DNA from 2 places in the Paenibacillus polygoni genome. Region 1 is predicted to be linked to the other one. Evidence: a T-box and tRNA genes for the amino acid it is inferred to sense, from the RefSeq annotation. Region 1 holds a T-box; the other holds one or more tRNA genes.
What was found. The T-box of region 1 lies ahead of QPK24_RS19210 (valine--tRNA ligase). A T-box ahead of a tRNA ligase gene usually reads a tRNA of that ligase, here a tRNA-Val.
Positions count from the first base shown of each region.

Region 1 (3,416 bases):
CGGTGTCCCCACCAGAGCTGACGAGAAATACACCAGTCGCGAATATTTTCAATCCAGTGAAGATACGTTCTCTCAAAACGATCGGGAACAAAGTTTACCCCTTTTCCGTTCTTCTGAGCTTCAATCGCTTTTTCCGCAAGCGGCTGCATCGCAACAAACCACTGTGTAGACAGATAAGGCTCTACAACAGCACCTGAACGCTCACTATGACCCACTTGATGTACATGGTCTTCAATATTAATAAGTACACCCAGTTCCTTAAGGTCAGCAACGATCTGCTTACGGCACTCACTGCGGTCAAGCCCTTTATATTTACCAGCTTCCTCATTCATAGTACCTGTCTCATCCATAACCGTGATTTGCGGCAGGTCGTGACGCAGACCAACTTCGAAGTCATTTGGATCGTGCGCAGGCGTAATTTTTACCGCTCCGCTACCAAACTCTTTTTCTACATATTCGTCTGCAATAACAGGAATTTCACGGCCAATAATCGGCAGTACTAATACTTTGCCAATCATATCTTTGTAACGGTCATCTTCGGGATGAACCGCAACAGCCGTATCACCAAGCATGGTTTCTGGTCTTGTCGTTGCAACGGTAATAGAGCCGCTGCCGTCTTTTAAATCATATTTCAGATGGTACAAGTGGCCTTGTACTTCTTTATATTCAACTTCAATATCAGATAACGCAGTACGTGCTGCCGGATCCCAGTTAATGATACGTTTCCCGCGGTAGATAAGACCTTTATTATACAGTTTTACAAACACTTCACGTACGGCTTTCGATAACCCTTCATCCAGCGTAAAACGCTCACGGGAATAATCAAGAGACAAGCCCATTTTTGCCCATTGAGAGCGGATTGTATTGTTATATTCTTCTTTCCAGTCCCATACCTTCTCGAGGAACTTTTCACGTCCAAGATCATAACGAGTAATCCCGTCTTCTCTTAGCTTCTGTTCTACTTTGGTTTGTGTTGCGATACCAGCATGGTCAGAACCAGGCAGCCAGAGCGCGTCATAACCTTGCATCCGTTTCGCACGGATAATAATATCCTGAAGGGTAAAGTCCAGCGCATGACCGATATGAAGCATACCCGTTACGTTTGGCGGTGGAATCACAATGGTAAAAGGCTGCGCATCCTTGCGCTGACCTGCTTTAAAGAAATTGTTCTCCATCCAATACGGGTACCACTTCTGCTCCGCAGCATGCGGATCATACGTTGTTGGCATTTCCGTCTGATTCGGCTGTTTCGGCTGATTTGGTTGATTTGTTGCTTCAGACATATACATTCCTCCTGTTATTTTAGAAATCAAAATTCATTTTTTCATCAGTAGCAAGTAACGATAAAAAAAACAAAAAGACCCTTCATCCTCAAAGGACGAAAGGTCATTCTTTCGCGGTACCACCTTTGTTTCATACCAAAACATGATGACCACAAACTTTAGTTTGCGGGCTTGATATGACACTTTGTTAGGCAGTATAACGGCTGCAGCCGGCCACATTCTAGTGCTCTCTATGTACAAAGCATACGAAAGCATTCAAAAGGGCAACTCCCGGGTGACTTCGGATCAGTAAAGTATCCTGCAGAATCTCACACCAATCGATTCCACTCTCTGAAGGGTTTACTGCTTACTACTCCCGTTCTTCGTTGTTCCATGTGTAATTCAAGAGATCTATACGAACCACAATGAATTATATTCATTGTATCCCCAATCCTACAGACATCATACATTTCTAGTCTAAATTCGTCAACAGGCGAGCACCTATTTTCCGTATAGGGAAAGACTGGAGCAAGATTCTAGCTAAGTTTCATGAAGCGCCAACATGATAATAAAAAAAGTGTCCCTGGTCGTTGTTACGTCCAAGAACACATCATTTTACGATTTGTTACGGAATATAAAGCACCTGTCCCTCTTCAATGGACTGCTCGGATAAACGATTATACAGCTGTAACTCACGCGTACTTAGCTGATATCTATCTGCAATCGTATCCAAGGTTTCTTCCCGCTGTACTATACAGAGCTTGACCCTCTTAAATGGCGTCTGTTCAGAACTACCGCCAAGAAATAGGTTCTTCCACTGTACATCTTCTATCTGCTCTTCTTCCCGCTTTTCAACTGGAATCTGCTCTTCTAACTGTAATACTTCTTCCGTTCTCTTGCTCTTTTGCAGAAGAGAGGTAATTCCATACGAATCAGCAGCAGGTGCATCACTCTCTTTTTTACTGCCAAAGGCTACCTTTAGCTCCGGTTTCTCGTCTTCTGTCTCTGGCTGAGGTACATCTGCTGTAAGCAGCACGCCCTCATCCTCCCAGGTAATCTCCTGATCGTCTCGCTGGATCGCGGCAGGTTCTGCTGCTGGTTCTTCTATAGGTGTTCCTGCTTCTTGATGACCTATAACCTCAACAGACTCCACAGGCGTTTCAAAATGCCAAACTTCTGGCGCATCAGAATGCTCAATCGCAGAATTATCTTCTTTCACGTCCTGGATATCTTTTGTCTCTCTTAGCTCCCCGTTCTCTTGGTTCTCTATTCTCTGCTCTTCTATAATAGAATCTTCCTGCTGATCCGTACCATCATCGACAGAAAGGGTCTCATAAGGAAGATTCCAAACGTCTCGCTCCTCCTGCTCCTCATCATGAACTGAAGTCGGTGTTATATAAGGAGCATAAAATCTAGGCGGTTCTGGAGAAGTGTCACTTGTGCGTTCTTGCTCAAAGGAAACTGCGCCATCTTCCCTGGCAGAATCGTATAGATACAAATTATTTTCACTATCCTCTTTTGGTTCGCTATTTCCCTGTTCAGAAGCAGAATTCGTGTGTACTACCGTAAATTCGTCCGAATTCCAGGCAGGACTTTCCTCTGTTTGAATCCCTTCAATTCCTCTGAGAGACAACACCCCGGTAATATTCAAGCTTCTTGTTGACAATAGGTCAACGTCAAAATTCTCAATCTCAACAGCGATCTCCTCCACAGAGGCAACCCGGCTAAGCGGAATCGTAATCTCCACCGGGATCAGGTGCTGCAAACCTTCCTGTTCCTGATTCTCACCAACATACACACCTGACAACAGCAAATGGCCCCGAAGAGCTGCGTGCTCTTGATCTGTAATCACCTGTATTCGAGGATAAAGTTCAATCTCTTCAAGTTCTGCAATCGCGGGAACATGTTCTGGTAATTGCACACGCTCATAAATATCAAACCGAAGTCCGTAGGGCGGGTTTAACATAGCTGTAGTCCTCCTTTCGGGCATATAGTTACCATGAAAAAAGACCATGGCTTTCGCTCATGTGACGAGAGTTCAGCAATAAGTTTCTTCTCGTTGACATGTATATGCACCGAATAGAGGACTCATACCATTTTATGAGTATTCGCCCTATTCCTCTTTTTTTCTCGCTTCATATAGTTCCGTCATAT
Region 1 covers NZ_CP127162.1:4,011,647-4,015,062, forward strand. The annotation lists gene QPK24_RS19210 (valine--tRNA ligase) at 1-1,283, opposite strand, end outside; T-box leader at 1,372-1,655, opposite strand; gene QPK24_RS19215 (LysM peptidoglycan-binding domain-containing protein) at 1,888-3,228, opposite strand; gene QPK24_RS19220 (RluA family pseudouridine synthase) at 3,376-3,416, opposite strand, start outside.

Region 2 (3,416 bases), 360 kb from region 1:
CATCCCATGATGAAACTTATGTAGAGCTGGAGAATGGACAGAAATTCGAAAAAGACCTGTATACTTTCGTCGTCCGATCTCGTCGAGGTCAGCGGTAAACGTGCAATTTTCATATTATTTTTAGGTTATTATCATGTTATTTTAAGGATGGTTTTTTATAATAGTAACTGTATTTCCCCCTTTAAAATATGGTATATACGAAAAACTCGCCGGCTGCAAACGGTGAGTTTTTTTGTTGCCCTATATCCTCCAGTTACATTGTCGAATAAGTTTTTTTGCTGACGGGGAACCTATAATCGCAACCAAAACTTATCTGGAGGTGTATGACTGTTATGAAAAAGAAAATGGCAACCATGCTCGCAGCAGCAAGTATCTCTATGGCTATTGCAGTCCCAGCTATGGCTGAAAGCAGTCACATGAAAACCAATTCTACAACGAATCAGGTGAATGAGACGAAAGGCCATTATGATTCAAGAGGGTATAACGATTCTCTCCAAGGAGGATACTCCAACATGTCTCGTTCCCGTAGCATGAATGACAACACAAACGGGTATAACGGATATGGTACAGGTACGGGTACGTACGGTACAAATAGTGTGAATGCAAATTCTACAGACGGTAGCAGTGGCAACTGGGGATGGCTTGGGTTGCTCGGTCTGATTGGTTTAGCTGGTATGCGTCGTGATAAACAAGAAGGTAAACCGCAACACGCGAAATAACATAGGATAAGATTTGGATAAAGTTTTATAACCATAATAGACTTCTGCCCTGCCACATTCCAGCTTTGATCATATATTATCTCATACCTTAGTGATAAGGAGGAGACGACAATGAGCGAAGTATCTGGATACGGATATGGTTTCGGTGGAGGATACGGCGGTGGATGGACATCAATTGGAGCAATCCTTGTCCTTTTCATCCTGTTGGTTATCATTTCTAAAACAATTCTTTACTAAGCAATGAAAAGAGGGCACCGGTTAATAGCTGGTGCTCTTTTTTTTTGTGAGAACCGTGATTGATCCGTATGTTTTGGTTTATATATACATAGCAAGATGGATGAATCATAGGGAAGGATGAAGCGTAGTGGAACAAGAAGACTTAGAGGTATGGGAAAGAGAAATCAGCAGCCGCGTCGAATATCTGGAACAGGAAGCTGAAAAACTGGAACAGCGGATTAAAAAAGCAGAATACAAGGACAACATAATGAGTAGTGCAATGAACAAATTTGCTGATGATGAAGCTCAGGTGGATTTTATCAAAGTAAATTACCTGAATGAATCGAACGAAACCGTAAAATCGCTAAACGAAGAGTATGGAGTAATCATAAAAGAATTGAAATTTCAAAATGCGGTCCTACAGCAAATTGAACAAGTGAATGCAGCACTGAGGGAGGAGGAAGATTAAAATTGTTCAGCGTTTTATACTTAGTAACGAGTGAAGGTAGCTAGAATAGATTCTTTTAATACAAAAAAACCATGAGGCAATTACTGCTCCATGGGTTTTTTTTTGTAATTTAAGATATGATCTGTAGTGGGCTCGAACCACTGACCCCTACCCTGTCAAGATAGTGCTCTCCCAGCTGAGCTAACAGATCAAGTTTAGTTTTAAAGAATAATTTTATATTATCAGGCTTGTTTTATAGTGTCAATCAGAAGTTTACATGTTTAAAATCTACTCCTTTGACACATCCTAAAAGGAAGAATGATCATCTGGAGGATTACCATCCTATGAAAAGAAAACGCGGCACGTTCATGGCAAGCTGCATCATTGCAGTCTTGCTGCTAAACCTATCAGGATGTACATTAGAGCCATCAGAAGAAACAATAATGCTGCAAGAGAGGATGGGTCCTGAATCCGAGCTGCCTATTATCGATGATGTGTACTCTCCTTCGATAAGGGATGACGTTTATTCTTCTACCGATGAGGAAATACTAATACCTTAAACGAAGCTTGCCGCTTGCCTAAGATACAATAAGTCAGTCCGTTCCTTCGGGCTGGCTTATTTCTGCTGTATTGTTGTATAATAGCGTGAGTTTTATGAGTTTAGAGCATCGAAGAGCTAAAGCAGAGGGGGATATTTAGTGCCAGCTGAAATTATTAATGTAACAACAGAGGAACAATTAGAACAAGGCCTGCATATTCGTAAAGAGGTGTTTGTAAAGGAACAAAACGTTCCCTTAGAAGAAGAAATTGACCAGTATGATGTCATTTCTCCCGATGCGCACCATATTCTTATTCAGGACGGACAGCAGATGGTAGCGACAGGCCGTCTCATTTACTATAAAAAGGATACAGCAAAACTTCAGCGTGTAGCCGTTCTGAAAGACTACCGTGTTCATGGTTACGGCCGTGTATTAATTATGGCGCTAGAAGAACGTGCTAGAGAGCTGGGTCTAGCGTACTCGATCCTTGATGCACAGTGCCGGGCGGAAGGCTTCTACGCTAAACTGGGTTATGAAGTGATATCGGATGAACCGTTTTATGATGCAGGCATATTACATGTACGGATGCAAAAAGCATTGTAACCTCAGCCTATTTACATAGAGCATTCTTTTTTGGGACACACTATATTTGCCGAGGCTCACAATACCTATTTTATTTCGTACTCGGTATAGGTAAATACACTAAATGTAGTGCAAAAAGGAGTGTTGTTCTAATGGAAAATAACACGCGCGAGCACTTTGTCGCTGTTCAGAAAAATGGAGATGGCGATCTAACCGCATTTAAAACTTCCGGAGGTCGTGTGCTGGACTATAACCAGGCATTAAACGAGGTTGAGACTGGAAAGATTGCAGGAGCCAACGTATTTAAGGCAAAAGGAGGATCCCTCCGGATTCGCGGGGATGCAGACGGAGATCCAAGCAACAACCTAGATCAATTGCCGATATTTGAGTAAAGTTTACAAGCATAAAACCGGAATTGGTCCGGTAATATATGAAAAGGGAGCCCTTGGAGGCTCCTTTTTTTGCGTGTCACTTAGCATAGAGTACAGGTGACTATAAAATTTGGGTTCCCATGCACCTTCTTGCGCCGACTCCCATACAATACCTTACCTAGGCGAGGAGTTCGGGGGCAGACCGAGACCTCTCGCCTGACAAGGGAAGCGGGGAATAGGGCCATGACAAAAGGCAAAGGGAAAAAAGTGGTGGCAAAAAAGGAGAAAGTTCGCGGGATGAGGGTGGTTACTTCCGAAGTCTGTGAGGTGTGTAAGACGCCATGCGACATAGGAATGGCCTATGCTGCACGTATGCGAGAGCCAGGCGCTGTAGGTAAAGGTGTACCTTGCATCTTAACGAAACCCAAAGGATAATCGAATGAGCCGCTTTTTTCTCATAAGATATGAGAAATAATGCGGTTCTTATTTATTCTAGAAGAAAAAACGACTTTTTTCCGCAACTTGTCTTGCTCGTTGAAGT
Region 2 covers NZ_CP127162.1:3,652,685-3,656,100, reverse strand. The annotation lists gene QPK24_RS17540 (LSm family protein) at 1-98, shown strand, start outside; gene QPK24_RS17535 (WGxxGxxG family protein) at 333-719, shown strand; gene QPK24_RS17530 (YjcZ family sporulation protein) at 831-956, shown strand; gene QPK24_RS17525 (hypothetical protein) at 1,084-1,404, shown strand; tRNA gene QPK24_RS17520 (tRNA-Val) at 1,522-1,594, opposite strand; gene QPK24_RS17515 (hypothetical protein) at 1,728-1,943, shown strand; gene QPK24_RS17510 (GNAT family N-acetyltransferase) at 2,082-2,525, shown strand; gene QPK24_RS17505 (DUF3892 domain-containing protein) at 2,657-2,896, shown strand; gene QPK24_RS17500 (hypothetical protein) at 3,119-3,310, shown strand.
Region 2: it encodes a tRNA-Val, which carries the amino acid that the T-box ahead of QPK24_RS19210 (valine--tRNA ligase) is inferred to sense. The anticodon was not compared.